4 regions of the Aliivibrio friggae genome follow, and region 4 is predicted to be linked to each of the others. Evidence: predicted binding sites of a transcription regulator. Region 4 holds the regulator's gene; each other region holds the start of a gene.
What was found. Region 4 encodes CRP, which controls carbon source genes, mostly activating them, when cyclic AMP is high. Its sites were predicted from a motif close to TGTGANNNNNNTCACA; they were not measured.

Region 1 (7,847 bases), 1.5 Mb from region 4:
TTTGTGAAACTTTGAGATATTACTGTACGCTTGTTGTAGCGCCGCTTTCATCTCTTCAGATAAACGTTCACTTGCCGCTTCAATCTCAGAATTAGAAACTCGAATTGATTCAGGTTTCACACCATCAAACTTTTCAGTCAACGCTAACACACCAGCATCGCCGTCTTGCTTTACGGTATTAATCACGCTAGTTACCGCAGCGGTAATATTTGCACCTTCGGTAATAGCAGGACGTTGTAAGACAGTATCTTGCTGTGAGTCACTAAGTGATTGCCAAACTAGGGTTTTCATAATGGTTACTCCATCATCTTCTCAATTGGAAGAACAAGAATAGAGCTCGCACCCAGTGCTTTTAGCTGTTCCATTGTTTCCCAGAATAGATTTTCAGTACTTACTAGGTGAACCGCTACTTTTGCACCATCACTTGATAGAGGAAGTACCGTTGGATCTTCTGCTCCCGGCAGTAGTGATTTAATCGCTTCTAGCTTATCTGTTGGCGCGTGTAGCATGATGTATTTAGATTCTTTGGCTTGAATACAGCCTTGCATGCGTGTCAGTAGTTTTTCAATTAGTGCTGCTTTATCTGCATCGAACTCGCCTTCACGTTGAATTAGCGTTGCTTTAGAGCGGAAAATCACTTCAGCTTCTTTTAAGCCATTTGCTTCAAGCGTTGCGCCTGTTGATACTAAATCGGCAATTGCATCAGAAAGGCCTGCACGTGGAGCGACTTCAACAGAACCGTTTAGAATACAGGTAGAAAATGGAATACCTTGCTCGTCCATAAAGCTTTTAAGCAGTTGTGGGTAAGTCGTTGCAATACGTTTACCTGCAAGATCTTGTGGGCCGTTGTACGTTTCATCTTTATCAATAGCGATAGATAGACGACAGCCACCAAAATCTAAACGACGTAGAGTAGTAAATGCTGAAGGCTCACCAAGCGCTTTACGCTCTAGACGTACTTCTTCTAATTCATTTTCACCAATCACACCTAAATCAACCACGCCATCCATGATTAGACTTGGAATATCGTCATCACGAACTAACAATAAATCAATTGGCATGTTTTCAGAATGAACCACTAGGCGCTCACCCGAGATATTAAATTTCATGCCGCAGCGCTTAAATAACTCTTGGCACTCTTTAGATAAACGGCCTTTCTTTTGAATCGCGATGCGTAAACGTTGTGCTGACATAATTTCTTCCTTGTAAAAATGTAATTCTAAATTTGTTGTTAACTATCAATTGCTCAATTATTTGGTCATAAAACGAAAAAACCCTCAGAAGTTTTACCTTCCGAGGGTTTGAAATTGTATTCATCGGAAGGAAATTCTAATTGCCTTCCGGATATGCATATCCTCCCGAAAGACTACTCAGGATGATGGTGATGATGAATGTTCAGACCTTGAATACGCATAATTATAAACCTTTAGTAACAAATTGATTTTGTTTTTAACCTTGTAAACACATTATCAAACTGTGGTTTTATTTCAACAAAAAAGATCATATTTTTTAAAGAAAGTTAGATTCTGTTAAAATACTGCTTGTACAGATCAATCGACGTGATTAAATCTAGTCTTGATCAATAATCCATTTCTGGAAAGCTTTACGATCTGTTTTATTTATGAGTAAGTAATCTTTTTTTAATTGCTCTAAACTCGGTATGGTTTGGCCATCTCTAGGATTTGTAGAATTAATTTGATTTAAACTACCTTCACTTGCTGTAAAAGATACATTTTGAGCTTTATTGTACTTTGTTAGCATTGTCTCCAGATCATAATAAGGCATAAAACCTTCTTCTGGTGGCAATTTAATTTGCGTATAAGAAACAGCAGTACCTTTTGAATCAGTAATTATCCACTTAGGTGTGTTTTTAAACTCTAGTTTTGCTTGTTCATAACTGTAAACTTTAGGCGCTGTAATGGTAAGATTAGATTCTTCCATGTCTAGACCCATAATATAAGGGGCTGAATCAAATACCTTTTTACTATTACCTGAGCCAACTTGTTTATTATATCTTAATAGTAATTGTACTTTTGAAGCATCTACATTAACAGCCTCTCGCTTTTCCTCATTTTTAACGCCATTAACAAATAGAATCTCAACACCCGTTGCTGGAATTAATGTTGCTGCCTGTACTGACGATACAAAAAAAATACTCGCAATTATCATTTTTATTTTCATTTCTATAGACCTTTCTATTTGTTCATCTAAAAAAAAACCACCCTACAAAATAGAGTGGTTTCATTATATCTTAACTAATTAAGATTAGAATTCAGCTTTAACACCGATAGCAAGACCTGTATTGCTGTCTTTCTCATCGTTGCCACCAACTTCAACATAAGCAGTTGTGTTTGGTGCAATCGGGTAACCAGCATTTACATACCAAGTATTTAAATCTTCAGTAGTTTTAACATCTGAAGATGAGAAGCTGTAACCTGCTGCTAGAGCAACAACATCTAATTGGTATTCAGCAGCAAGAGCTACTGTATCAGAAGTTTCGTTGTCGAAATCCATTGAGTAGTAAGCAGCTGCTAGGTTTAGATTTTCAATACCTGCAAAACGTACTTCTGCACCTAACAATGTTTCAGTCTCTTTAGCATCAGTTTCTGTTGTTCCACCAAGAACGGTGAAATCAAAATCAGCTACACGGTAACCCATACGAGTATCGATGAAAACAGAATTCGTACCAATCGCAGCATTAGTGTCTGCTTTATCTTGAGCCATTGCTACTGTTGCGTAGAAGCTACCAGTGTCGATATCGTAACGAACTGCTTCTGGTACACAGAAATTACCATCGCTCGCGCCTTTAAAGAATGTAGTGATACCATATTGGTAATCGGCACCGATACCTGCATCATCAAGAGATGTACATAATTTACCAACTTTAATAGAACCCATAGTTTCTGTGTATAAAGCTACGTATGTATCACCTACGTTCTGGCCTGTATCTTCGATTTGGAAAAATGCACCAAATTGAACACTATCATTCATTGCGTAACGAACATCAAAGTTAACGTCTGCATCTTGGATTTCTTGTTGGAATTCGCTATCTTTTTCTAGACCTTGCATGTAAACAACTTCGATGTCGCCACCCATGCCTACAGTTACACCGTCTTGGTTGTATAATTCAAATGCTTGAGCTGAAGTAGCTGCTGCAAATACAGATAGCGCTAAAAGAGTCTTTTTCATAATAAGTCCACTGCCTTTTCTTAGAAAGATTGGAAATCCGATTTCCGGTTCCCTTATTTTAAGAGCGCTACAGTTGCATCTAATGTGCGACTTGTTAGCGTCTCTGTTTCTGGACGCTACTTTGCTAAAGATTTCTCATCGTGTCAACGCGCAAAGTCAAGGAAAGTAAAAAATAATAAAGACATCAAATACAGAGGCTTAGAGTAATACATTTAAATTTGTGACACAGATCAAGCTGCAAAATATAAATTTAGGTAAATACGCACAACAGTAAGAAGAGGGGCATTAGCGCTAAACCACAGATAAAAAAGAAGTAAAAACATAAATAGTTCTAAATGGCCGCGATTTGACCAGCGAGTGCCATTAATGTTTATAAATAGAAATTGAGAGGAAATGTGGTCTAAAAATAATTGTCATTCTGAGTAAATATTTTCCAATTTTCAGAATGACAATACAGATTTTGTAAGAAAGGCTAAAAATTAATTGTGATCTATGATCCACTTTTGGAAGGCCTTACGCTCTTCCTTTGAGGCTTTAGTGTACCAAGCTTGAAGTTGCTCAAGGTTAGAAACCTTATTATCTGCGGTACTATTGTAGTTTTCTACAGTTAATGCACTCGCAGATAACGTTGCTGCAGAACCAAAAACAAGTCCATTTTCTTGATTGTGTTTTTTCAACATAGTTTCAAGATCGTAATATGGCATAAAACCATCTTCAGGTTTCAGCTTCTCTTGTTGATACGGAATTTCATCATCATTAGAGTTAATAATTTCCCATGCAGGCTGAGTCTTAAATTTCTTTTTCCCTTGCTCATAACTATGAACTTTTGGACCTTTAATAACTAAATCTGATTCAGGGATATCGAGTGATAATATAAATGGTGCCGAATCAAAAATTTTAGCTGAATTTCCATTCCCTACTTTTTGACTATAACGAAGTACTAACTGCGTATTAATTGCATCAACTTCTATCGTATCTCGTTTTTCTTCTGTTTTAATGCCATTAACAAATAAGATCTCTACCCCTTTTTTAGGAGTCAATGTTGCAGCCTGAGTTGAAGACGCAAGCATTAAGCTTAAAAGTCCTAATTTAAATTTCATATTAACTCCAAATATTTCATCCCTAAAAAAAAACCACCCTATAAGGGTGGTTTCAAGTATATCTTAATTAACTAAGATTAGAATGCAGCTTTAACACCCATTGCGAAACCTGTTTGGCTATCAGTAACATCATTACCACCAACCTCAACATATGCTGTTGTGTTTGGAGCAATTGGGTAACCCGCATTTACATACCAAGTATTAATATCATCATTTGCATCAACATCATCAGAAGATAAGCTATAACCAGCGGCTAAAGCAACAACATCAAGTTGGTAAGTAGCAGCAAGACCAAATGTAGTAGTCTTAATAGTTTCATTATCTAAAGTATAAACCGCAGCTGCTAAGCCTAAGTTTTCAACACCATTAAAACGCGCTTCAGCACCTAGAAGTGTTTCATCATGTGTACCTGTGATAACAGCTGGAGTACCTGATTTATCTTCTGCTTCACCAGTACCACCAAGAAGAGTAAAGTCAAAAGACGCCACACGGTAACCAACACGAGCATCAAAATAAGTACCATCTTCACTTACATACGTTGAACCATTCTTATCTTGAGCAAAAGCAACTGTTGCATAAAAGTTTTCTTTATCAAGATCCCAACGAACAACTTCATCACCACAGTACATATCAGCACCATTGAAGAATGTAGTAATACCAAATTGGTAATCCGAACCAATACCCGCATCATCAAGAGCAGTACAAGTACGACCAACTTTAATAGAACCAATAGTATCAGAGTAAAGTGCTACATATGCATCACCTTCGTTCATGCCTGTATCTTGTAGCTCGAAGAAACCACCGAACTGTAGATCATCATTCATTGCATAACGCACATCAAATTTAACATCAGCATCTTGAATTTCTTGTTGGAAATCGTGATCTTTTTCAGTTTTTTGTAGGTACACAACTTCAATGTCGCCACCCATATTTACTGTTACGCCATCTTGGTTATAAATTTCAAATGCTTGTGCTGAACCAGCTGATGCCGCTAATACTGATAATGCTACTAGAGTCTTTTTCATAATAATCCACTGCCTTTTCTTAAAAGATTTGGAAATCCGATTTCCGGTTCCATGTATTTATGTATTTTTATTCCGTATCGACCAACACATCTAACTGTGTGATTAATCAGTACTTCTGAATTCGAGAGCTACTTTGCAAAATCTTGGCCCACATGTCAACGGTCAACTAAAATATACATAAAAAAACATAAACCCTTTAAATACATGAAGTTATCTAATTTAATGTTCTTTTTCGACTCGCCGCACACATCAAAATGAAACCTAATGTAAATATTTATTTCTCGACACAAAAGAATAAAGCACTAAAAAAAACACCTTTAAACACTCACGCCAGCATAATTAACCTTAATTTTTGAAATAAACTAGGTTTCACTCGTTCTAAAAATTAACATTTAGGTCTTTTATATTGGTTCATCTTATTTTCGTGACGTATATCTCGATTTAAATACATAAGAATCTATTCTTTGCAGGAGATCACATTAGATAGCGCGTGCTACAATGGTTTTTTATCTTCACTAGAGCTCATCATGCTGAACAAAGCGGTTACTGATTGCATTCGCGAAAGCTATAAAACACTACAAGATCAATTGCCAGGCTTTATACCTCGCCGTGCACAGAACTATTTAGTAGCAGAAATCGCTAAATCACTTGCGGGTGAATACAGTGATACGCATCGCATGATTGTGGCAGAAGCAGGTACAGGCATTGGAAAATCCTTAGCTTATCTACTAAGTGTTATTCCTTTTGCCAAACTGAATAATAAGAAAGTGATTATTTCTACGGCAACAGTCGCGCTGCAAGAGCAACTGGGTCATAAAGACTTGCCTTTTTATCGTCGAATTTCACCACTTCCTTTCTCTTTTATTATTGCAAAAGGAAGGCAACGTTATTGTTGTAGCCATAAACTTGCACTTTTAGTAGAAACCAATCACGAAGAAGATAAACAAGCCGCTTTGTTTACAGAAAAACCTAAAAAGAAAGATTTAGAACTTTTGAGAAGAATGCATAAAGCGCTTTCTGAAGGGAAATGGGATGGAGATAGCGATAGCTGGCCAACAACCATTCCGTCTTCTATATGGCAAACTATTATCTCAGATAAATACAGCTGTCATAACGGATTACCAATGCACCGTGACTGCCCATTCCAAAAAGCGCGTGAACATCTGGACAAAGCCGATGTGGTAATCGCAAATCATAGCCTTGTTATGGCTGATATTGATTTAGGTGGTGGCGTGGTTCTCTCTGAACCTGAGCAAACCATCTATATATTCGATGAAGCACATCACTTACCTAATGTGGCGCGTGAGCACTCTTCTGCAGCAGCAAGTTTAAAAGGAACCGCTTCTTGGTTGGAATCGTTAAACAAATCGGTCAGTAAATTCTGTAATCTTGCCGATCAAAAACGTGTGAATCGCTTTCAAAATACACTCCACGAGAATCTACAAGAGCTTATCCCCTCTTTAAATCAACTAAGTAAGCAATTTGACCCAACGTTATTTAATGACGATGGTATTTACCGTTTTGAGCATGGTGAAATCCCGACTTGGCTTGCCGATCAAGCTAAAGATTTAAAAGATCTCTCAACTAAAGCTAATCAAGCCTTAGCTAAAATCAGTGATTTAATCTCTGAACGAATGAAGGACGGCGAACTCGCTCCAAGAATGGCCGAGCCCGTATTGGCAGAAACAGGCTTCTATCTGCAACGATTAGAAAACTTAGCGCAAGTCTGGTTCTTAATGGCAAAACCAAACAGCGATAAAGGGGCCCCACTCGCTCGTTGGCTAGAAAAAAGCAAAGACAGAGAAAGTGACGTTGTCATTAATGTCTCTCCACTCGAAGTAGGCTGGCAGTTAGATCAAAATCTTTGGAGTCGTGCTGCTGGTGCTGTCATTGTGTCTGCAACCATGCGTGCCCTAAATAGTTACTCATTCTTCTGTAGACAAGCAGGTATATCAGAGAAACCTGAGGATGGCGTTCGTTTTCTCTCTTTGGCTTCTCCGTTTAATTATCAAGAAAATGCACAATTGGTTATTCCAAAACTACCAATGGAGCCATCAGCACCCGGCTTTACTGACCTGTTAATCGAAGAGTTACCTTTTTATCTTGCTGATCAAACCTCAAGCTTGGTTCTGTTCTCTTCTTATTGGCAAATGAATAAAGTCGCAGAAGGCATTGAAAAAATAGCAAAGAAACATGGCTGGAGTTTATTAATTCAAGGACAAGAGTCTCGTCAAGAGATCCTGAAAAAGCATAAGAAGCTTTGTGAAGCTAATAAAATCAGCATTTTATTTGGCACCGGTAGCTTTTCAGAAGGTTTGGATTTACCCGGAAATCTATTAACCAATTTAATCATCACCAAGATCCCATTTGGTGTTCCGACCTCACCGGTAGAAGAAGCGCATTCTGAATATATTGAAAGCCGAGGTGGCAATCCATTTATGCAGATCAGCGTTCCAGAAGCGAGTAAAAAATTAATCCAATCTGTTGGACGATTACTGCGTAAAGAAGAAGATTCTGGTAGAGTTGTGCTGTT
Region 2 (7,847 bases), on a different replicon from region 4:
TCGATTTGTTACTCATAAAGACGTTTCAAAAGAAAATATTGATACTTTTATTGAGTTTCTTAAACGCGAAGTCTAATTGCCTACAAATAAAAATAGCAGCTCATTTCAGCTGCTATTTTATAGAATAAAAGATTATAAATATTACCCTTCAATTACCCTCATTAACAACGAACCATCACACATCGCTTGTTTCACTAACGCTGCACCCGGCATCGTTGCTTGAGTATAAAAACGACTTTCAACTAGCTTAGTGTCTTTGGCATACAGTGGCAATACTTGGTTTTGAATTGCATCCATAATCACAGGATAAAGTAGTTCTTTTGAGAGGTTAATTTCTCCCCCAATTAATACAATTTCAGGATTAAATAGATTCACCATAATCGCAATTGCTTCGCCAAGGTTATGACCTAGCTCTGTAATCACTTGTTTTGCCAACATATCTCCTGCATTAGCCGCAAGACAGATATTTTCTATTGTTATCTCTTTATTTGTTAAGGACGTTTGATGCCCATCCTTAATTAACTTTTGAACTTGGTCACGTAACGATTTAGCACTGGCTACTGTTTCTAGGCAACCTGAATTACCACAATGACATCGAGCACCCAGTTTATTGATTTTGATGTGTCCCATCTCACCAATATTGCCCGTTCTGCCTTGTAAAACTTCACCGTTCATAATGATACCAGCACCAACACCATGATGAATTGATACCAATATTGAGTTATCGTGTTCTTGAGAGTTTCCAAATAGCTTCTCTGCCAATGCCCAACTACGCGTGTCATTACCAACAAAAACAGGCAGCCCCGTTGCTTCGTGTATTTTGGGTCCTAGAGGCAAATTATCAACATTATAATGAGGCATTTGAATAACAAGGCCTTGTGTTGAAATCACTAAACCTGGTAATGAAATGGCAATACTCGTGATCCTTCCAAGCACTTTAGAATGCTTTTGAAAAAACAGTTCAATCTCAACCAATAATTTAGCAAGTAATTCATCTTGCTCTATTTCCTGAATAGTTTGTCTTTCTTCAATGAGCTGCTCACCACCTAACTCATGCAATGCAATTGTTAAGTACCCTCTGCCTAAACGTAGAGATAGAAAGTGCCAACCTTCATTATCAACTTCAAGTCCAATTGCAGGTCTTCCGCGACTATTTGCTTCTTGTACTTGCGTTTCTTTGATAAGGTGTGCATCAATTAATTCACGTGTGATTTTTGTAATACTGGCAGGAGCTAAATTACTTTTTTTAGAAAGGTCGATTCGAGAGATAGGGCCAAGTTGATCAATTAACTTATACACCCGTCCAGCATTTACTTGTTTTAAGTGATCAATGTGTCCGGGTTGGGCCACGTACATGCGTCTCTCCAATAAATAATTTTTCATCAAATTTCATTTTTTTACTTTGCGAACAAATTGTGAAGTCCAAGTGTTAACCTACGTGATGTCTATCACGAAGATTATGAAATATTTACTGAAAATGCGACTTTAACACGTATTTCAACCACCAAATTTTGTAGTTTTTTATTTGAGTAAAATAATTATGTCATCGTCAACATTTAAGATTAATGAGCTATTCGAAACCATCCAAGGTGAAGGCACATTTACCGGAGTTCCTTCTATTTTCCTACGTTTACAGGGTTGTCCTGTGGGTTGCTCTTGGTGTGATACCAAACAAACATGGGATGTAGAGCTCAGCGACCAAACTGATTTAGCCACTATTTTAGCGAAAACTCAAGATAACCCTAGCTGGACAGAGCTCACTAGTACTCAAATTATTAACATGCTTAAAGAACAAGGCTACACAGCCAAGCACATGGTTATCACAGGTGGTGAACCATGCATGTATGATTTAACGCCATTAACAGAAGAATTAGAACAGCATGGTTACCGTTGCCAGATCGAAACCAGTGGCACGTACCCTGTTCTAACATCAGAAAATACATGGGTAACCGTATCACCAAAGATTAATATGAAAGGCAAACTTCCTGTTTTAGAAGAAGCCTTAATGCGTGCAAACGAAATTAAACACCCTGTTGGTACCAATAAAGACATTGAGCAATTAGAAACACTCTTAGACGGTGTAAAACTGCTTGATGATGTCACCATTGCATTGCAACCAATTAGCCAAAAACCACGAGCAACCGAGCTTTGTATTGAAACTTGCATCAAACGAAACTGGCGACTTTCTATACAAACACACAAATATTTAGCGATTGCGTAATGGTTTTTTACAATTTCCTTGTTTGAATCATGGAATTGTCATCATTCTCGATATATGTTTACTTGATCACAGAATAAACACAACAACATCCATCTTGGAGATAATATGTCTAACAGACTACGTAGAACAAAAATTGTTACCACTCTTGGCCCTGCAACTGATCGTGATAATAACCTAGAAAAAATCATTGCCGCTGGTGCAAACGTTGTTCGTATGAACTTTTCACACGGTAGCCCAGAAGACCACATCATGCGTACTAAGAAAGTACGTGAAATCGCTGCAAAACTTGGTACTCACGTTGCTATTCTTGGTGACCTTCAAGGTCCTAAAATTCGTGTATCTACTTTTAAAGACGGTAAAATCCAATTAGCTATTGGTGATAAATTCACCCTAGATAGCGATTTACCTAAAGGCGAAGGTAATCAAGACTCTGTTGGTCTAGATTATAAAGAACTTCCACAAGACGTTGTTACTGGTGATGTATTGCTTCTTGATGACGGCCGTGTTCAACTTAAAGTAACTTCAGTTGAAGGTAACAAGGTTCACACTGAAGTAACCGTTGCTGGTCCTTTATCAAACAACAAAGGCATCAACAAACAAGGCGGCGGTCTTTCTGCTGACGCACTGACTGAAAAAGACAAAGCTGACATCATCACTGCTGCTGCGATGAAAGTTGATTACCTAGCGGTTTCTTTCCCACGTAACGGCGAAGACATGAACTACGCTCGTCGTCTAGCTCGTGAAGCGGGCCTTGAAGCAAAATTAGTTGCTAAAGTTGAGCGTGCTGAAACAGTAGCTACAGAAGAAGCAATGGATGACATCATCATGGCTTCTGACGTGGTAATGGTTGCTCGTGGTGATCTAGGTGTTGAAATCGGCGATCCTGAGTTAGTTGGTGTTCAAAAGCAACTTATCCGTCGTGCTCGTAGCCTTAACCGTACGGTTATTACTGCAACACAAATGATGGAATCAATGATCACAAGCCCAATGCCTACACGTGCTGAAGTTATGGATGTTGCTAACGCCGTACTTGATGGCTCGGATGCGGTAATGCTTTCTGCTGAAACAGCAGCTGGTGACTTCCCTGTTGAGACAGTAATGTCTATGGCAAGTGTATGTATTGGTGCTGAAAAAGTTCCAACTGTAAACGTATCTAATCACCGTTTAGACCGTCGTTTCACTACACCTGAAGAAACGATTGCAATGTCTACTATGTATGCTGCAAACCACATGGAAGGCATTACAGCGATGATCACGCTTACTGAGTCTGGTCGTACTCCACTAATGATGTCACGTCTAAGCTCTGGTTTACCAATCTTTGCTTTATCTCGTAACGAAAGCACACTAAACCGCGCTGCTCTTTACCGTGGTGTAACGCCTGTATTCTTTGATGAAAACGCTGACTCTGGTCTTCCATCAACGTACGCAGCAATCAGTACGCTAAAAGAGAAAGGCCTATTGAGTTCTGGCGACCAAGTTATCATCACTCAAGGTGATGTAATGGATATCGTTGGTTCTACTAACTGTATGCGTATCATTACGGTTGAATAATTGATCGACATTTAAAATAAAAACCTCGTAAATCAATTTGAGTTACGAGGTTTTTTATGTGTTCTATTTTTTATAATGACTCAGATTTATATTATTTTTCAATAAGAATCACTCTGCATTCATAAGGTCTAAGAACCATACTCGCCTGTGGTTTCTCCGCTTCCATATCTCCATAATTACTCAAAATATATTCAGTGCCTTGTCCTTGAACATCAAGGCTTAATCCCACTTCATTGTCATAAAAGTTATGAACGGCAATTAATCGATGAGTTTCATTTTCACGTTGATAGCAGAACAATTCTTCATGCTCTGGCATCAAATCGACATAATCCCCAGTGGTAATCACATCGATATCTTTACGCAATTGAATTAGCTTTTTATAAAAATAAAATACCGACTCTTGATTTGTTAATGCGGATTCTGCATTCACTTGTGGATAATTGTTAGCTACAGATAACCACGGTGCTCCTTGAGTAAAACCGGCATGACTCGTACCATTCCATTGCATCGGTGTTCGTGAATTATCACGAGATTTTTGATCTAAGATCTCCAACATTTCAGCTTCAGATACTGATTTTTCTTGATTGACCATAATGTCGAACATATTGGTACTTTCAAGATCTCGGTATTGTTCAATAGACGTATAATGTGGGTTGGTCATCCCGATCTCTTCACCTTGATAAATATACGGTGTTCCTTGCATCATATGCACCGAAGAAGCGAGCATTTTAGCGGATAATTCACGGTACTCTTTATCATTACCTAAGCGACTCACCACTCTTGGTTGATCATGGTTACACCAAAAAAGAGCCCCCCAACCTTTGCCATTTAAGCCAGTTTGCCAATGATTGAAGATCGACTTTAACGATAAAAAATCAAACGGAGCTTTGGTCCACTTTTCTCCATTTTTGTAATCAGCTTTAAGGTGATGGAAATTAAATACCATCGATAATTCTTTACCATCTTGAGCAGAGTATTGCTGACAATGCTCTAACGTAGTTGATGACATTTCACCTACGGTAACAGAGCCATACTTTTGAAAAACGGCGTCGCTGATCTCTTGCAGGTATTGATGCACTTTAGGACCATCGGTATAAAAACGACGTCCATCGCCACTTTCATCGTTAATAAATTCATTCGGTTTTGAAATAAGGTTAATAACATCTAATCGAAAACCATCAACCCCTTTCTCAGCCCAAAAACTAATGATTTCTTTTACTTCTTGGCGAACCTTTGGGTTTTCCCAGTTTAAATCCGCTTGCTCTTTAGCAAACAGATGCAAATAGTATTGATTTGTCGCTTCATCTAGCGCCCATGCATTGCCACCAAATTTTGATTGCCAATTAGTTGGGGCTTTTCCATCGATTGGATCTTTCCAAATGTAATAATCACGGTATTCACTCTCTTTATTTCCCAAAGCAGATTGAAACCAATGATGATCTGTCGATGTATGGTTAACCACAATATCCATAATAAGGCGTATACCACGAGACTTTGCTTCTTCAAGTAGATTATCAAAGTCAGCCATGGTGCCAAAATCTGGATTAATTGAGTAATAATCAGCGATATCATACCCATTATCGATCATCGGTGATTGATACACTGGTGTTAGCCATATTGCATCGACACCCAGTTTTTGAAGGTAATCTAATTTAGAAATAATACCTTGAATATCACCAGTACCTTTATCGCTACTGTCACAAAAACTTTTTGGGTAAATTTGATAGATAGTCGCTGTACGCCACCATTCTGAATTTGTCATGTTTATTCTCTCAACCACTAAAAAAGAGAACACCTCTGTTCATATACACATCATGCAAAGGTGTTATTTCATATTTGTTTATTACTGTTTATACCGCTGACACATCTAGCTGATCTTTCGTTTGTGCGCGTTTATACATCGCAAGTGTCAATATTGCTGGAACAAAAATCGCGACTAGCATGGCAATACCATAAATGCCCCAATATTGTGGTTGAATAGAAAGAATACCAGGTAAACCACCAACACCAATACCATTTGCCATCACGCCGGCCCCACCACAAATAGCCGCAGCCATAGCAGAACCAATCATTGCGCTTAGCATTGGAAATTTATATTTTAAGTTAATCCCGTACATCGCAGGTTCAGTCACACCAAGGTAAGCTGAAATCGCGGCAGGCACTGAAATATCACGTTCGCCACTTTTCTTACTGATAATGATAATCCCAACAACAGCAGACGCCTGAGCAATATTTGATAACGCAATTAATGGCCAAATAGGTGTGCCGCCTAACTCTTGCATTAGCTGTAAGTCAACCGCATTGGTTGTGTGATGAATACCCGTAATAACCAATGGCGCATAGAAGAAACCAAAGATCACAGACCCAACAATCGCAAAATCTCCAGTCATTGCCGCTTTAGCAGCCATCGCAACACCATCACCAAGCACTCGCCCAAATGGACCGATAAATGCGTGAGCTAAAATGACAGAAACAATAATTGAAACAAAAGGCACAACAACAAGATATAGATAAGAAGGAACGATGCGCTTTAAATTTGTTTCAATAAAAGCCAGTGCAACCCCTGCTAGCATTGCAGGAATAACTTGTGCTTGATAACCAACCTTCTCGATAACAAACAGGCCAAAATCCCACACTTCAGGGACTTCTTTACCAATAAGATAAGCATTCATCAATTGTGGTGATACTAGAGTCACCCCTAATGTAATACCTAAAATTGGCGTCCCGCCTAACTTTTTCACCGTTGACCAACACACGCCAACAGGCAAGAAGAAGAATATAGCTTCACCAATCAACCATAAGAATGAATGAACGGTTGCCCAAAACTGGCTGATTTCAACCAAGGTTTGGCCATCAAACATTTTTAGATCGCCAATGACGTTTCTAAAACCTAGGATCAAACCACCAGTGATAATGGCAGGCAGTAATGGAACAAATATTTCAGCAAGATGTGAAATACCACGCTCTAATATATTCATATTTTGGCGAGCTGCGAGTTTTGCATCCTCTTTTGACTCACCTTTATCGCCTGAAAGTTCATTCAATATCTTAAATACTTCATCAACTTCAGTCCCAATGACGACTTGAAATTGCCCAGCGTTGGTAAAACACCCTTTTACCATTGGGATTTTTTCAATCGCTTTTACATCAGCACCTTTGGTGTTATTTAATACAAAACGTAAGCGAGTCAAACAATGACTTACGCTAGCGATATTTTCTGATCCCCCGATCAGTTCGATCAAACGTTGTACGTCCTTTCTCTCTATTTTACTCATACCTTTGTCCACGTTGATTGTTATTTTATATTTATGGGAATGTTCCCATTTCGTTTTAAGTATAATTACAAAGATGAAACAAAAAATAAATGGGAACAATCCCACAAGGTGAATCAGATCACAATAAAGCGTGTTTTTTAGACAATATTAAAGAGATAAAGGCTGGGTTAGATGCGCGATACTTACGCTTGCTTCTAATTGTTGTAAAAGCTGCTTAGCGGCACTCTCCCCTGCATATTGATAGCCTGGGTTAATACTAATAATGTTGGGGAATAGAAATGAAAGTAGCTCATTACCACCGACACCAGTGATCTGAACATCATTGCGCTGTAGCTCTTGAAGACGTTTCGCAACCCCTAAGGCTAACGTATCACTAGCACAAACAATCGCTTGAATTTCATCATCAAGAACAGAATCAACTAACGCATAAGCACTTTTGTGATCTAACTGCCCTGTGGCAAAATTCGGCAAAAGATCATGCTCTTGGCACCATTCAAGGTAAGCATCCAAACGTAATTTACCCGTTGTTTTATCGTTTGGATCAACACCGATATACGCAATATTCGTTAAGTGTAGTTCAGAAAGGTAATGTAACGCTTGTCTGATAACACCATGATTATCGTAATTAATTGAGCTCACCTTATCCGTGTCCATTGCAATCACGATAATACGCTCATTCCAACGCTCAATTTCAGCCATATCACAGTCTGTAAAACCAAATAGAATGACACCATCCACGCTGCGTTTTCTTAATACCTCTAAGTGCTCGTTGGTTTTTTGAGTATCAAACTGGCTCTCCA
Region 3 (7,847 bases), 1.1 Mb from region 4:
GATAACTACATGGTAAGAAGAACAGGTAGCACAGTAAAAACGACGATGAATCGTGTTATGCACAGTTTAGGTTTTGAAGGGGGGTTATTGGTTCTTACTATTCCTGCAATAGCATGGTTCTTAAATGTCAGCCTAGTTGAAGCCTTTATTTTAGATATTGGTCTCGTTGTGTTTTATCTGTTTTATGCTTATATCTATAACTTGGCTTATGATAAAGCTTTCCCTATACAGCATAAAACTCAGTTAAAGAATGAGAACGTAACAATATAGTTTTATTTGGTTGGATTTAAATAGGGAGTCTCGTTTAACAAGGAGTGAGAATGAGTCATAAATTGTCAGATTTTAGTGTGCATATTCCTATTGATCGTGAATTGATGGATTTTCAAAACCAAGTAGAAGAAAAACTCTATGATTTTAACCATAGCCGCCCGTCGCAAGGCGTACTTAGACAAGAACTATTGGATAATCTCTTAGGAAGTAATAACGGAGTTACCATCATTCCTCCTTTTTATTGTGATATGGGGAAAAATATTCGCTTTAAACAAGGCGGTTTTTTAAACACAGGCGTCACTATTCTTGACCTTGCTCCCGTAACTATTGGTGAATACGTTCAAATTGGCCCTAATGTGGTCATTAGCACTGCCGGACATCCTTTTGATCTTGCTGAACGAGTGCTTCCTATTGCTACAGGTAATCCTATTGTTATTGGCGATAATGTATGGATTGGTGCTAATAGTGTTATTCTGGATGGGGTAACCATTGGTAATAGAAGCATTATTGGAGCGGGGAGTATTGTCACCAAAGACATTCCTTCTGATTGTGTTGCTGTTGGTAATCCTTGTCGTGTAATTAAGTCAATTTCTCATAGTAAAATGCCGACAAATGAAGAATTAGATGAAATGTGGTTGCCATTGTTTGACGTACATAATTAAAGATAGAATTAACAATTGTCTTTTTTTTGAACAACTTATGTTATTAGTGATCGCGATTGCATTATGCGTTTATAAAATCTCTTAGACTATAAATTGGTAGGCTTATTATTGGGATATAGTCTATCGATTGCATAGCCAAGGAGGCAGTTATGGACAATGTAGCAATCGCATTACATCAATTAAATAGGGCTATTGATCTTTACTTCAATGAGCATGACTTTGTCAGTACGATTACTTTAAGCAGTGCTGCACAGGCCATTCTTGTAAAAAGGTTATTGGCTGAAAGTCAGGTCAAAGCATGTGAAGACGTTATTTTTAATTCAAAAGCTATTTTGATGACTGAACGATTAGATCAAAAAACGAATTTGTATGCGTCAATGTCTACAGAAGACACAAAAGAAGAGTGGGAAAATAAGGCAACACAATTACTTATGTATTGTTGCGATAGTATCTTAAAGTTGAACCTTCCTCGTAGTAAGCAAGTGATATTCTTTCTTCGCTCAAAAAGTAAAAATACGTATCTAGTTTCAACAATTAAATCAGTTCATATGAATCTCTCTCTAATGCGCGTTACAAGCTAAAACTTTTTTATTGAGATTCTCGGGTTTTCATCTAATTACTGTTGCCGACAGAGTGTATTTAGTGGGTTAAATTAGCGATTTAGCATGGTTTTAACTTACTGTATTTAAAGGTTTTATATTTATTGGTATTTATTAGAGATACTGATAGTCTTCTCTGACACAAATTAGAGAGGTTAAACATGGCTATATATAATGAAGTATTCGATAAAATAGATTTCTCACGCCAAGATTTAAGTGACTCTTATTATGAAGGGTGTAAGTTTTATTGTTGTAATTTTAGCCGCGCAAACCTTAGAGACGCTCGATTTGTTGATTGTACTTTCATTGAACAAGGTGCAATTGAAGGCTGCCATTTTGATTACAGCGACTTGCGTGATGCTTCGTTTAAAAACTGTCGCTTAACCATGGCTAACTTTAAAGGCGCAAATGGATTCGGAGTAGAGTTCAGAGATTGCGATCTAAAAGGGGCTAATTTTTCTCAAGCCAGTTTTGTAAATCAAATTAGCCATCAAATGTATTTCTGCTCTGCTTATATCACGGGTTGTAACTTGTCTTATGCAAACTTTGAACGTTTGTGCATAGAAAAGTGTGATTTATTTGAGAATAAATGGAACGGTGCTAATTTACAGGGGGCTTCATTTAAGGGCTCAGATTTATCTCGTGGTTCATTCTCTGAAGACGTATGGGGTCAATTTAAAATGCAAGATGCTAATTTGTGTCATTGTGAATTAGAAGGCTTAGATCCTCGTAGGGTTGATTTAACAGGCGTTAAAATTTGTGGTTGGCAACAAGAGCAATTATTAGAACCACTGGGTTTAGTTGTTTTACCTGATTAATAGGAGAGTTGGATGGATAATTTGTTTACAAACCTTCCTAATGATCTCAGCAATGAGGTATTTACTGATTTAGTGACAAGTCATTCTGTGCGTATAGAGAGAATAGTATCGTCAGGCCAAAGCTCTCCTGAATCTGGTTGGTATGATCAAGATGAGAATGAATGGGTTTTAGTACTTGAAGGTTTTGGTACGATTGTATTTGAAGATGGAACAGAGAAAACCTTATGTAAGGGGGATTATTTAACTATCCCTGCACATCAAAAGCATAAAGTGAGTAAAACAGATCCTGATAATTTAACGATTTGGTTAGCGGTCTTCTATTGAGTAAATGAAGGTTCTTACATTTGGGCTTTTAATCGTTTACTCTGTCTTCTCTATTAATAGAGCGGAACAAATATAATGACTCAAACACTGACTATTGTTGCAAGAATTGAAGCACAAGAAGGTAAAGCGGAATTTGTTAAAGCAGAAATGCTTAAGTTACTTGAACCAACACGCAAAGAAGTTGGTTGTATTCAGTATGATTTACATCAAGACAATGACAACCCGTGTGTATTTGTGTTCCATGAGCAATGGGAAAGCGAAGCGCTTTTACAAGATCATTTAAATGCGGCTCATATTGCTGAGTATGTAAAAGCGGTAGATGGCTCAGTCGCCTCATTTGTGCTTAATCGCATGACGAAGCTCTAGTATAGATTAAACACCGACGATTTATTAGATGCAGCAAGCTTATTGTATAGCTAATAAGTCATGAATAAGAAAAAGCCACTCACGTATCATCATGAGTGGCTTTTTTATATCTTATGTATTTTTTAGTATCGACTCCCTTAGAAGGAAAGGAAGATACCAGCAACTGTTGCGCTCATTAAGTTTGCTAATGTTGCGGCAAAGATGGCTTTCATCCCTAGGCGTGCAATATCTGGACGACGACTTGGTACTACGCCACCTAATCCACCCATTAGCATGGCAATAGAAGTTAAGTTTGCAAAGCCACATAAAGCAAAAGTAACGATAGCTTGAGAATGCTCACTTAATTGGTCTTTTACTGCCATTAAATCTGCAAAGGCGACAAATTCATTAATCGCGATTTTTTTACCAATTAAACTTGCAGCAACGGTTGCTTCTGACCATGGAACACCGATTAACCATGCAACAGGGGCAAATAGGTAACCAAAAATAAGATCTAAGCTTAAGTTATCAAAACCAACTAATAAGCCAACTTTATGTAATCCACCATTTACTAGGGCAATTAAGCTAATAATAGCCAGTAAGCTTGCACCTACTGCGAAGACAATTTGTAATCCGTTTAATGCACCTTGTGAGGCTGCATCAATAATATTTACAGGTGCATCATCAATGGTATCTTCTTCGTATTGATCCGCTTCATTAATTTCTTCGGTTTGTGGGACAATAAGTTTAGCCATCATTAACCCAGCAGGAGCTGACATAAAGCTTGCGGCGATTAAGTAACGTAATTCAACCCCTAAACCGGCATAACCTACCATTGTTCCACCAGCGACAGAGGCTAAACCACCCACCATTACGGCAAACAATTCAGAACGTGACATTTTAGCAAGGAAAGGGCGAACAACTAACGGTGCTTCAACAGATCCAACAAAGATATTGGCGGTTGCTGACATTGATTCTGTACGAGTTGTACCAAGGAAGCGCTGTAAACCGCCGCCAATAATTTTAATTATCCATCCCATGATACCTAAGTAGTAAAGAACAGAGATTAATGCAGAGAAGAAAACGATGGTAGGCAAAACGTTGACAGCAAAAATAAAGCCTAATTTGTATTGGGCTAAATCACCAAAGAGGAATTCTGTGCCTACACGTCCATAAGCAATAATGTCTGAAACAGCCATGGAGATACTATTAAGGATAGTTTGGCCAATTGGTACGTAGAGGATGAACCCGGCGAACAATAACTGAATTAAGAACGCGCCTAATACAGTGCGCCATTTGATGGCTTGTCGGTTTTCAGAAAAAAGAAACGCAATCGCGAATAGGCAAACAATGCCTAAAATACTGACCAAAAAGTTCAAGGTCAAACTCCAATAGTATTTAGTTAATGATTGCGGGGGTATTCTAGTCAAAAATAAAAGTGTGACAAGGATCAAAATGTTATTGAAACTACATAGCCATAACAAAAATAAGGTGATTTGTTTATAGTTTCATCAATAAAAGCCTATTTGAGAGCTTTATCACATATAAAAGAGTCAGTTGTTACTATATGGGATAATGTTGGGGTTTAATTATGATTATTATCCCTAAAGTGTGGTGGTTTTTTACCGATTAATCTAATTAGCAAAGATTAAAAAGTTGATTAGGTAACCATTACACATTATCAATCTTCTCTGCATTAATGTGGTGGCGAACAAACTCCATAAAGATCTGTACTTTTTTGGCTAAGAATTTACGACGCGGATAAACAGCATAAAGAGGCATTGATTGATTTAATTCCCAATCAGGAAGAAGTTGCACAAGCTTACCTGTTCGTAATTCATCAGAAAGCAGATAAGTTGCAATGTAGCCTATACCATTCCCTGACACGGTCGCGTTACGAATCGCATCGGCAGAATCAATTCGATAATTCCCTGACACTTTTATTTGTAGATTCTCATCTCCTCTATGGAAACCCCACACATTATCTTTACGCTCACGACTCATGTAAGTTAGACAGTTATGCTTCTTAAGATCATAAGGGTGATAAGGGATCCCATGTTTAGCTAGATAGGTAGAGTTAGCGACTAGCACAAAATGACAATCAATAAGATGCCTTGCGACAAATCCTTCAGGAGGAGAATCCATCACACCTATCCATAAGTCTAATTGCTCTGCAATCACATCAATCTTATGATCAAACAAAGTTATCTCTATATTAAGCTGTGGATAGCGCTGATGAAGCTCAGATAAATACGGCAATATATGATTGGTTGCAAAAGACTGTGCGATACCGACACGTAACTTACCATTTAGTGTATCGATATTAGAAAGCAGCTCATTTTCAGCTTCGTTAATTTCATCGGCGATATTGGCACAATGCACTGCGAACGATTGACCTGCTTCAGTAAGGGAAAAAGAGCGCGTAGTTCGTTGTACTAACTGAACACCTAAACGCTCTTCAAGGAGCTGAATTTGAAGACTAACTTGCGTTCTCGAAATATCCAGAAGCTGAGCGGCCTTGGTAAAGCTTTTCTGCTGAGTGAGCGCATTGAACACGATCATTTGTTTGGCTTGCTTTAACATAGGCTTCTCTATTGGTAACTTTAACAGTAAAAAGAACATCTCTATTGTAATAGAGCGATTGAATTGAATAAAGTGAGTTGTGTCTTTGTTTTAAGTTATCTATTGAAAAGGCATCGTTTTTTCATGATAGTGTTTAGGGATAAAAGACGGCGGCTAAGGATAATGAAATGCTATTTCCATATAAGAATATTGTTATTTTAACAGGAGCAGGGATCTCTGCTGAATCAGGAATTCAAACGTTTCGTGCAAGTGATGGCTTATGGGAAAATCATCGAATTGAAGACGTAGCGACACCTGAAGGTTTTTTAAAGGATCCTGATTTAGTTCAAGACTTTTATAATAAGCGCCGTGCTCTGTTAAAAAGCGATGCTATACAGCCCAATGCGGCTCATAAAGCGCTCGCTAAGCTTGAAAAAGAGCTCGATGGCACGGTTACTATTGTGACGCAAAATATTGATAATTTGCACGAACGTGGTGGCAGTTCAAATGTGATTCATATGCATGGTGAATTGAATAAAATACGCTGTGAAGAATCAAATCAAGTGATTACGTGTACGGATGATATTCATACTGGCGATCTCTGCCATTGTTGCCAGATCCCCGCACAATTACGACCTCATGTAGTTTGGTTTGGTGAAATGCCATTAGATATGGGACAGATTCACGATGCGTTAAGTAAAGCTGATCTGTTTATTTCAATAGGCACGTCTGGCTCTGTGTATCCGGCAGCGGGTTTTGTGCATGAAGCGAAACTTCATGGTGCGCATACGATTGAAATCAATCTAGAGCCAAGTGCAGTTGATGATGAGTTTGAAGAGAAGCGTTATGGTAAGGCTGGGGTGTTAGTTCCTGAGTTAGTCTCCGAGTTATTAGAGAACTAAGCCTTATCATTAAAAAAGCCAATGAATGCTGTGATTCATTGGCTTTTATTGGGTAACTTCAATCTTGATGAAGTTAAGTAGAATTATTTTACATATCTACTTTTAGACGTTGGAAGTATTCATCATAAAGCGCGCTTGCTTCACCGACTTCATCTTGCCATTCGCCTGAATCCATTACTTCTTGTGGTGGGAAGATGTTTGGATCATTAGCAAATTCTTTTGGAAGAAGAGGGTATGCTGATTTAACTGGTGTTGGGTAACCAATTTCTAATGCAATTTTTGCTGCATTTTCAGGACGAAGTAGGAAATCCATCATTTGATGAGCTGCATCTACGTTTTTAGCACCAGCAGGAATTGCTAGGCTATCCATCCAGAAAATAGTGCCTTTGTCAGGCCAAACGATTTGAATGTCAGCGCCTTCTTCACGAGCCATGTAAGCTGAGCCATTCCAAAGCATACCAACGCTTGTTTCACCTGCTAGATATGGGTTTGCAGGGAAATCAGAGTTAAATACTAATACGTTTGGCATCAGTTTTTTAAGTTCTTCATAAGCGGCTTTGATTTCATCTGGATTGGTTGTATTTGCTGAGTAACCAAGCTTTGTTAAAGCGATGTGGAACACTTCACGTGAGTCATCCATCATCATTAACTGACCTTGCCACTTTTCATCCCAGAAATCATTCCAAGAGTGAAGTTCATTCGGGTTCATCATATCAGCATTAACACCGATACCTGTCGCGCCCCAAATATAAGGAATAGAGTAGTTATTATTTGGGTCAAACGGCTTATTTAAGTAGTTCGGATCCAAATCTTTAAAATGAGCCAGTTTTGTTTTATCAATTTTTTGTAGCATACCTTCTTTGCGCATTTTAGACACAAAGTAAGTTGAAGGAACAATTAGATCATACCCAGAACCTTGAGTTTTTAACTTGGCATACATGCTTTCGTTAGACTCATAAGTTGAATAATAGACTTTGATACCAGTTTCTTTGGTGAAGTCTTCTAGTACTTCATTAGGGATGTATTCTGACCAGTTGTAAAAATAGAGCTCTTTATCTGCAGCTTGTGCATTACCAGCGATTAAGGCTGCAGCGCACAGTCCTGTAGAGACGAGAGTGGTCCACTTTTTCATTTCCTTCTCCTATATCAGAGGGATTTCCATTAATTAGCCGAACATTATAGCAATAATTGAGACAGACTTCATGGGTTTATAAATCAAGGGCTTGATATAGATTAGTTTTTAAGGAAAGAAGAGGGAGTAAAGAGTGAATATACGCTATCTATAAATATAAAAATGGCAGCGTAAACGCTGCCATTAATTAAGGTCAGTAAAGGGTTAGGTTACTGTCCGGCTTTCAGTTTTAA
Region 4 (7,847 bases):
GTAAAAGTGGTTCGTAATGATGAAATTGACATTGCAGGCATTGAAGCACTTAACCCATCTCACTTAGTTATCTCTCCCGGCCCTTGTACTCCTAACGAGGCTGGCATTTCTTTGCAAGCCATTGAATATTTCGCAGAAAAATTACCAATTCTTGGCGTGTGTTTAGGTCATCAAGCCATTGCTCAAGTGTTTGGTGGTGATGTGGTACGTGCTAAAAAAGTGATGCATGGAAAAACCTCCCCAATTATTCATACCAATCAAAGTGTATTCCAAGGGTTGAATAATCCTCTTACTGTTACTCGTTATCACTCTCTTGTTGTTAAAGCTGAGACCTTACCTAGCTGTTTTGAAATCACTGCATGGACGGAAAATGAAGCGGGAGATATGGATGAAATTATGGGATTTTGCCATAAAACATTACCGATAGAAGCGGTACAATTTCACCCTGAATCGATAATGACAGAGCAAGGTCACGATATTCTTGCTAATTTTTTTAATAAATAATTAATATCTTCTCAATTCCCTAGAGCGATCTAGTTCACCCTTCTTACTTTTTCTTTTGTCTCTTCAGTATATTTTTTATCTGATGATTTATGCATAAGAGCTATGCCTTCTATTCTTATAAATTCGTTTACTTATCTACTTACCTACTATAGCTTTGAATTATAACTATTCTAATAAACTGACTCTTCAGTCATTTGTCGATATAAAATGGAACTTTTTTAGTTCAAAAAAAGAATTTTGTGCTATTGAAAAGGTTAATGGTTTGTAAATACTATGCTGAAAAACGGCATACGCAGAAGGAAAGTGTGATGACGACCAATTCAAACGTCGAACGTAACGATTTTAATGATGTAATGGTACCTTGTTATAACCCAATGGAAATTATTCCAGTTAAAGGGGAAGGGGCTCGTATATGGGATCAAGTAGGAAAAGAGTACATTGATTTTGCTGGTGGTATTGCCGTGAGTTGCTTAGGGCATTGTCATCCTATCATGGTTAATGCCTTGCAAGAGCAGTCACAAAAGCTGTGGCATCTTAGTAATGTAATGACCAATGAACCTGCTATTCGTTTAGCGAAAAAATTAACTGAAGTGTCATTTGCAGAAAAAGTATTTTTTGCGAATTCTGGTGCAGAAGCGAACGAAGCAGCATTGAAATTAGCTCGACGCTGGGCAGTTGATGTTCATGGTGCAGAGAAAAGTGAAATCATCGCATTTAAACAAGGCTTTCACGGTCGAACTTTCTTTACAGTAACGGTTGGTGGTCAAGCCGCTTATTCTGATGGTTTTGGGCCTAAACCAGGTGATATTTCTCACCTTGAATACAATAATCTTGCAGAACTAGAAGCGCACATGTCAGAAAAGACTTGTGCAATTATGATGGAACCATTGCAAGGTGAAGGTGGACTGATCTCACCTACATCAGAATTTGTAGAAGGTGTAAGAGCCCTGTGTGATAAATACAACGCGCTGCTTATTTTTGATGAAGTACAAACCGGTAATGGTCGTACTGGTGACTTTTATGCTTATCAAGGTCTAGGTGTTACCCCTGATATTTTAAGTACAGCAAAATCGTTAGGTGGTGGTTTCCCTATTGGTGCCATGTTAACAACGACAGAGTTGGCTCAACATTTAAAAGTGGGCACTCACGGTTCAACCTATGGTGGTAACCCATTAGCGTGTGCAGTGGCTGAAGCTGTGATTGAAGAAGTATCCAAACCAGAAACATTGGCTGGCGTAAAAGAGCGTGAGCAATGGTTCCGCGATGGATTAGAAGCGTTAAATGTAAAATACGATATGTTCGCAGAGATCCGTGGCAAAGGTTTACTACTTGGCGCAGCATTAAATGAAGCATGGCAAGGTCGTGCTCGTGATGTCCTTGTTGCCGCAGGAGAACAAGGCCTAATGGTACTTGTGGCTGGCGTGAATGTAGTTCGTTTTACACCATCATTAGTGATCACAAAAGAAGACGTTGAGCTTGGTTTTACTCGTTTAGATAAGGCACTTGCGTCATTAAATAAATAGATTCATATAGGGATTTGGGCAACTCCGGAGTTTGGGTTGCCCTCTTTTTATTTAGATTTAAAACCTAGGTGTTCATTCCAATAGATAGCCTTGAAGTTTTATCTATTGGACTTAGCACAGTCTATGAAACATCGCATCGGAGGGAATATTGATGCTTGTTATTCGTCCTATCACTCAGGAAGATTATCCTGCACTTCATCAGTGTGCCGTAGAATCTGGCCACGGCTTTACCTCACTACCTGTCAATGAAGAGCAATTACGAAATCGAATTGATCACTCTATTGGGAGCTTTGAAAAAGAAGTTCAATCCCCTGGCACGGAAGGTTACCTTATGGTTGGGGAAGATTCGGTCACCGGTGAGGTTACGGGAACGACAGGGATAGAAGCCGCAGTTGGTTTGGATTCACCTTTCTATAATTATCACATCAGTAAAGTGGTTCATTTCTCACGTAAGCTCAATGTTAATAATGTCGTGAAAGTACTGACTTTTGGTAGTAATTATACTGGTAGCACAGAGATCTGTACGCTTTTCTTACGTCCCGAATTTCGTGAAGGTCTTAATGGCCGCTTAATGTCTAAAGCGCGTTTTTTAATGATGGCAGAGCACCCGCACCGTTTCTCAGATACCATTTTTGCTGAAATGCGTGGTGTCTCAGATGAGGAGGGGCAATCTCCTTTTTGGAAATGGCTACAAAAGCACTTTTTTTCGATCGATTTTACCGAAGCTGATTACCTAACGGGGATTGGTTATAAAGGTTTTATTGCGGATCTTATGCCTAAATTACCGATTTATGTCAGCTTATTAAGTAAAGAAGCGCAAGCGGTGATTGGTAAGGTACATGACAATACTAAACCGGCTCTAAGACTATTAGAAAATGAAGGTTTCCGCTGTCGAGGTTATGTCGATATTTTTGATGCAGGGCCGACGGTTGAATGTGATTTGCGCAGCATTGAATCAGTGCGAAATTCATTTAAAGCTAAAGTGATCATCACTGAGCATAACAGCTCGCAGCAGTATTTAATTGCAAATACATCGTTTGAGAATTTCAGAGCAACAGCAACCACCGCCGCTTATGATAAAGCGACCGATACCGTTCATTTAACACAAGAAGCGGCAACGGCATTGCAAGTAGAAGTGGATGATTACGTACGTTTATTAGCTCAATAGAGGACAAAGGATATGACACATTGGATTGCAGGGGATTGGGTTTCAGGTAATGGTGAAACAATACAATCAGTAAGCCCGTACAACAGTGAAGTGGTGTGGGAAGGGAACAGCGCAACCAAAGAACAGGTTGAGTCAGCCGTTGGTGCGGCACGCCATGCCTTTATTGAGTGGAAAAAACAGCCTTTTGAAGCGCGCCAAGTGATCATTGAGCGTTTTGCTGAGTTAGTAAAAGAAAATGCAGATCAAATAGCAGAAGTGATTGCTAAAGAAACCGGTAAACCATTCTGGGAAACCAAAACGGAAGCCGGTGCGATGGTTGGTAAGATCGCCATTTCTATTCGTGCTTATCATGAAAGAACGCCCTATAAAGAGCGAGAAGCCGCAGGAAATAAAATTGTACTTAGACATCGCCCTTTAGGTGTTATGGCTGTCTTTGGGCCGTACAACTTCCCTGGGCACCTTCCTAATGGTCATATTGTTCCAGCACTGCTTGCCGGTAACACAGTCGTGCTAAAACCTTCAGAGCAGACGCCATGGACCAGTGAAGTGATCATGAAATTATGGCAACAAGCAGGCTTGCCAAATGGTGTGATTAACCTAGTACAAGGTGCTCGTGCAACAGGTGAAGCGTTAGCGGGCGCTAAAGGTATTGATGGCCTGTTATTTACCGGTAGTGCGAATACTGGACATATCCTGCATCGTCAATTCTCAGGAGACACAGGAAAAATGCTGGCTCTAGAAATGGGCGGCAATAACCCGATGGTTATTTCAAAAGATTTTGGTGATCAAGAAGCGGCAGTTTACACCATTATTCAATCGGCATTCATTAGTGCGGGTCAACGTTGTACATGTGCTCGTCGCTTATATGTTCCTATTGGAAAAGCAGGCGATGAATTGTTAGTTCGCCTTGTTGAAGTGGCAAAAAGTATCGTTGTTGACCAACCGTTTGCTGATAACGCTCCGTTTATGGGCTCGCAAATATCAGTCGCAGCGGCAGAATTTATTCTAAACGCCCAGAAGAGTTTACAAGACTTGGGTGGCGAGTCTTTACTCGAAGCCAAAAGCTTAGGTCATGCCTTCGTTTCACCCGGTATTATTGATGCGACTAAGGTTGCTGAATTACCAGATGAAGAATACTTTGGACCATTACTGCAAGTGGTGCGTTACGAGACATTAGAAGAAGCCGTAGAGCTTGCTAATGACACTCGTTATGGTTTATCGGCAGGCCTTGTTTCAACGGATGACAGTGAGTGGGAATATTTTGTAGAGCATATTCGTGCAGGTATTGTAAACCGTAACCGTCAACTGACTGGAGCAAGTGGTGACGCGCCATTTGGTGGTCCGGGTGCATCAGGAAACATGAAACCAAGTGCTTATTACGCTGCGGATTATTGTGCATACCCAATGGCATCAATGGAAGGAGATGCGTGTGAAATTCCAGCTCAACTCTCTCCGGGTTTAACTCTATAAGAGGCGATAAACATGAATAATGTAAACTCTTTATTTTCGTCATTGTGGCAAGATTATATTGCGCGCTTATCCCCATCTGCTGGGAAGGTTCATCAATTACTATCTAATAACGATGAACTGATTAACGATCATATTGCGCTACGTACGTTTAATTTACCTAAAGTTGGACTACAGACTCTTGCTGCACCATTTTTAGCAATAGGCTATAAAGCGTGTGAGACTTATGACTTTGAAGCTAAAAAACTGAAAGCGCAGCATTTTGAACACCCAGATCCTAATGCACCACTCGTTTTTATTAGTGAATTATTAGTAGAAGAGCTATCACCTGAAATACAGGACATTATTCATGGCTTGGTTGAACAAGTACCAGCCCACTATTTTGCCACCAGTGATTTTCTTTCTTCCGGTAGGCCTTGGACATTAAGTTTCGAAGACTATCAAGTATTAGCGAAGGAAAGTGAGTACGCTTCTTGGTTAGCGGCTCATGGTTATGGCGCTAATCACTTTACGGTTTACGTTAATCAGCTTGAAGCCTTTGCTGAAGTGGTTGATGTGAACCAACACTTACGTGATGCAGGTTTTGCAATGAACGAAGTGGGTGGTGAAGTGAAAGGCTCTCCTGAGGTTTACTTAGAGCAGTCATCAACAATGGCGGATAAAGTGAAAGTGAATTTTACTGAGGGTGAGTTTGAAATTCCTGGTGGATTTTATGAGTTTGCTAAGCGTTATTCGCTACCTAATGGCAAGATATATACAGGATTTGTCGCTGCATCTGCTGATAAGATTTTTGAAAGCACAGACAGTTAATTCTAAAATTTAGGCATAAAAAAACGCAGCTCAAGGGCTGCGTTTTTATTTGTTTAAGGTAGCGTTAAATTAACGAGTACCGTAAACTACAATTGTTTTACCGTGTGCAGAAATCAAGTTTTGCTCTTCAAGCATCTTCAAGATACGGCCAACAGTTTCACGTGAACAACCTACAATTTGACCGATCTCTTGACGAGTGATCTTAATTTGCATGCCATCTGGGTGAGTCATTGCATCTGGTTGTTTAGCTAGATTCAATAGAGTCTGAGCGATACGGCCTGTAACGTCTAGGAATGCTAAATCACCTACTTTTTGGCTAGTGATTTGTAGACGAGTTGCCATTTGAGCAGAAAGACGCATCAGAATATCTGGGTTTACTTGGATAAGTTGACGGAATTTCTTAAATGAAATCTCAGCAACTTCACAAGGACTTTTTGCACGAACCCATGCTGAACGTTCTTGACCTTCTTCAAACAAGCCAAGCTCACCAATGAAGTCACCTTGGTTAAGGTAAGAAAGGATCATTTCCTTTCCTTCTTCATCTTTAATTAGTACAGCAACAGAACCTTTTACGATGTAGTAAAGAGTCTCAGCTTTTTCACCAGCGTGGATCAAAGTACTTTTTGAAGGATACTTATGAATGTGACAATGAGATAAGAACCACTCTAATGTTGGATCTGTCTGAGGTTTACCTAGAACCATACTTTATACTTCCTCTGCGTTTGCCAAGTAGGCGATGTCCATTTTAAAATAACTGAGCCAAATATCAGTTTGGCCTATACAATATGGTTATCGGAACAAGGCTGCATGTTCGTTGAGATAATTGATAAAATCATACCCTGTTTCGCCGTTGATTTCTTGACTTTGATCGTATGAAATGTGCGACCAAGGGCACAATTTCGTGAAATGGATCACGAGTTTTCCTTTTATATAGTAAAGAGGCTTTTATGAACGCTGAAGTTAAATGGATTGATGGATTTACTTTCTTAGGTCAATCTCAATCTGGTCACTCTGTTGTAATGGATGGTAATGGTGGAGAAAAGGCACCAAGCCCAATGGAATTAGTGCTAATGGCTGCGGGTGGCTGCAGTTCAGTTGATGTTGTTGATGGTTTGAAATCAGCAGATCAAGCAGTCACAGCTTGCATCGCAAAAGTATCAAGTGAGCGCAGAGCAACGGCACCAAAAATATTTACTCATGTAAATATTCACTTCGAAGTATCAGGTCATGATCTTGATAAGGCAGTTGTTGAGAAGGTGACTGCGGATTCATTACAAAAATATTGTTCTGTGTGTCTAATGCTGGGGGAAGGCATTGAAATGACACATTCTTGGGAGATTTTAGCTTAATCGCTATTTTTGATTAAATGACAATCAAGAAAAAGCCTTACTCATTTTATAGAGTAAGGCTTTATTTTTGGTGTGATAATTATTTATTACAGGATAAAGCGGCTTAAATCTTCATCTGCAACTAATTTACCTAAACGCAAAGTGACATAATCTGCATCAACCACAAGGCTTTCACCGTCTTTTTCTGATGCGTCATAAGAGATCTCTTCCATCAGACGCTCCATCACGGTATGCAGACGACGAGCACCAATATTTTCTGTGCTTTCGTTCACTTGGAATGCAGATTCAGCAATACGGCTAATCCCATCTTCAGTAAATTCAACATTCACATTCTCTGTCGCCAATAAAGCAATGTATTGCTCTGTTAACGATGCATTTGGCTCTGTTAGAATACGTTTAAAGTCATTAGCTGTAAGTGCTTCAAGCTCAACTCGGATCGGTAAACGACCTTGTAGTTCTGGGATTAAATCAGATGGTTTTGCCATTTGGAAAGCACCCGATGTGATAAATAGCATGTGGTCTGTTTTTACCATGCCGTGTTTAGTACTTACTGTGCTACCTTCAACTAACGGAAGTAAATCACGTTGTACACCTTCACGGGAAACATCACCAGACTGAGAGTTTGAGCCTTTACAGATCTTATCAATTTCATCGATAAAGACAATGCCATGGTTTTCAACATTGAAGATGGCTTGTTCTTTTAGCTCTTCAGGATTAACCAGCTTCACACCTTCTTCTTCAGTCAGTGCTTTAAGCGCATCTTTAATCTTCATTTTGCGCTTTTTAGTGGTGTCGCCGCCAGAAAGATTCTGGAACATGCCTTGAAGTTGGTTTGTCATCTCTTCCATACCAGGAGGAGCCATGATCTCTACGCCAACTTGAGGGGCTGCAACATCAACTTCAATTTCTTTGTCGTCTAGTTTGCCTTCACGTAATTTCTTACGGAAAGATTGGCGAGTGCCAGAGTTATTATCACCTTCTTCATTTTTACCCCATGCATCGCGTGCTGGTGGTAATAAAATATCA

Region 1: a site for CRP is predicted at 5,738-5,753, ahead of dinG (ATP-dependent DNA helicase DinG). Genes of this name have one in related genera too.
Region 2: a site for CRP is predicted at 1,438-1,453, ahead of mlc (sugar metabolism global transcriptional regulator Mlc). Genes of this name have one in related genera too.
Region 3: a site for CRP is predicted at 4,546-4,561, ahead of AC2INI_RS06770 (NupC/NupG family nucleoside CNT transporter). Genes of this name have one in related genera too.

The regions. Positions count from the first base shown of each region.
Region 1 is NZ_CM170648.1:1,116,676-1,124,522, reverse strand. Features, by position in the region: gene hisD (histidinol dehydrogenase) at 1-291, opposite strand, end outside; gene hisG (ATP phosphoribosyltransferase) at 297-1,193, opposite strand; His leader region at 1,266-1,391, opposite strand; gene AC2INI_RS05280 (DUF2057 family protein) at 1,570-2,181, opposite strand; gene AC2INI_RS05275 (porin) at 2,266-3,189, opposite strand; gene AC2INI_RS05270 (YccT family protein) at 3,669-4,289, opposite strand; gene AC2INI_RS05265 (porin) at 4,367-5,314, opposite strand; gene dinG (ATP-dependent DNA helicase DinG) at 5,842-7,847, shown strand, end outside.
Region 2 is NZ_CM170649.1:1,199,139-1,206,985, forward strand. Features, by position in the region: gene ltaE (low-specificity L-threonine aldolase) at 1-76, shown strand, start outside; gene mlc (sugar metabolism global transcriptional regulator Mlc) at 142-1,356, opposite strand; gene queE (7-carboxy-7-deazaguanine synthase QueE) at 1,541-2,221, shown strand; gene pyk (pyruvate kinase) at 2,327-3,772, shown strand; gene treC (alpha,alpha-phosphotrehalase) at 3,864-5,534, opposite strand; gene treB (PTS trehalose transporter subunit IIBC) at 5,623-7,047, opposite strand; gene treR (trehalose operon repressor TreR) at 7,195-7,847, opposite strand, start outside.
Region 3 is NZ_CM170648.1:1,466,499-1,474,345, reverse strand. Features, by position in the region: gene AC2INI_RS06800 (PACE efflux transporter) at 1-270, shown strand, start outside; gene AC2INI_RS06795 (sugar O-acetyltransferase) at 321-932, shown strand; gene AC2INI_RS06790 (hypothetical protein) at 1,082-1,513, shown strand; gene AC2INI_RS06785 (Qnr family pentapeptide repeat protein) at 1,693-2,349, shown strand; gene AC2INI_RS06780 (cupin domain-containing protein) at 2,362-2,673, shown strand; gene AC2INI_RS06775 (putative quinol monooxygenase) at 2,749-3,039, shown strand; gene AC2INI_RS06770 (NupC/NupG family nucleoside CNT transporter) at 3,177-4,397, opposite strand; gene AC2INI_RS06765 (LysR family transcriptional regulator) at 4,690-5,601, opposite strand; gene AC2INI_RS06760 (DUF3894 domain-containing protein) at 5,558-5,668, shown strand; gene cobB (Sir2 family NAD+-dependent deacetylase) at 5,769-6,482, shown strand; gene AC2INI_RS06750 (extracellular solute-binding protein) at 6,571-7,614, opposite strand; gene AC2INI_RS06745 (extracellular solute-binding protein) at 7,824-7,847, opposite strand, start outside.
Region 4 is NZ_CM170648.1:2,601,137-2,608,983, reverse strand. Features, by position in the region: gene AC2INI_RS12025 (aminodeoxychorismate/anthranilate synthase component II) at 1-504, shown strand, start outside; gene AC2INI_RS12020 (aspartate aminotransferase family protein) at 813-2,027, shown strand; gene astA (arginine N-succinyltransferase) at 2,179-3,195, shown strand; gene astD (succinylglutamate-semialdehyde dehydrogenase) at 3,208-4,665, shown strand; gene AC2INI_RS12005 (2-oxoadipate dioxygenase/decarboxylase family protein) at 4,678-5,472, shown strand; gene crp (cAMP-activated global transcriptional regulator CRP) at 5,542-6,174, opposite strand; gene AC2INI_RS11995 (OsmC family protein) at 6,420-6,821, shown strand; gene hslU (ATP-dependent protease ATPase subunit HslU) at 6,908-7,847, opposite strand, start outside.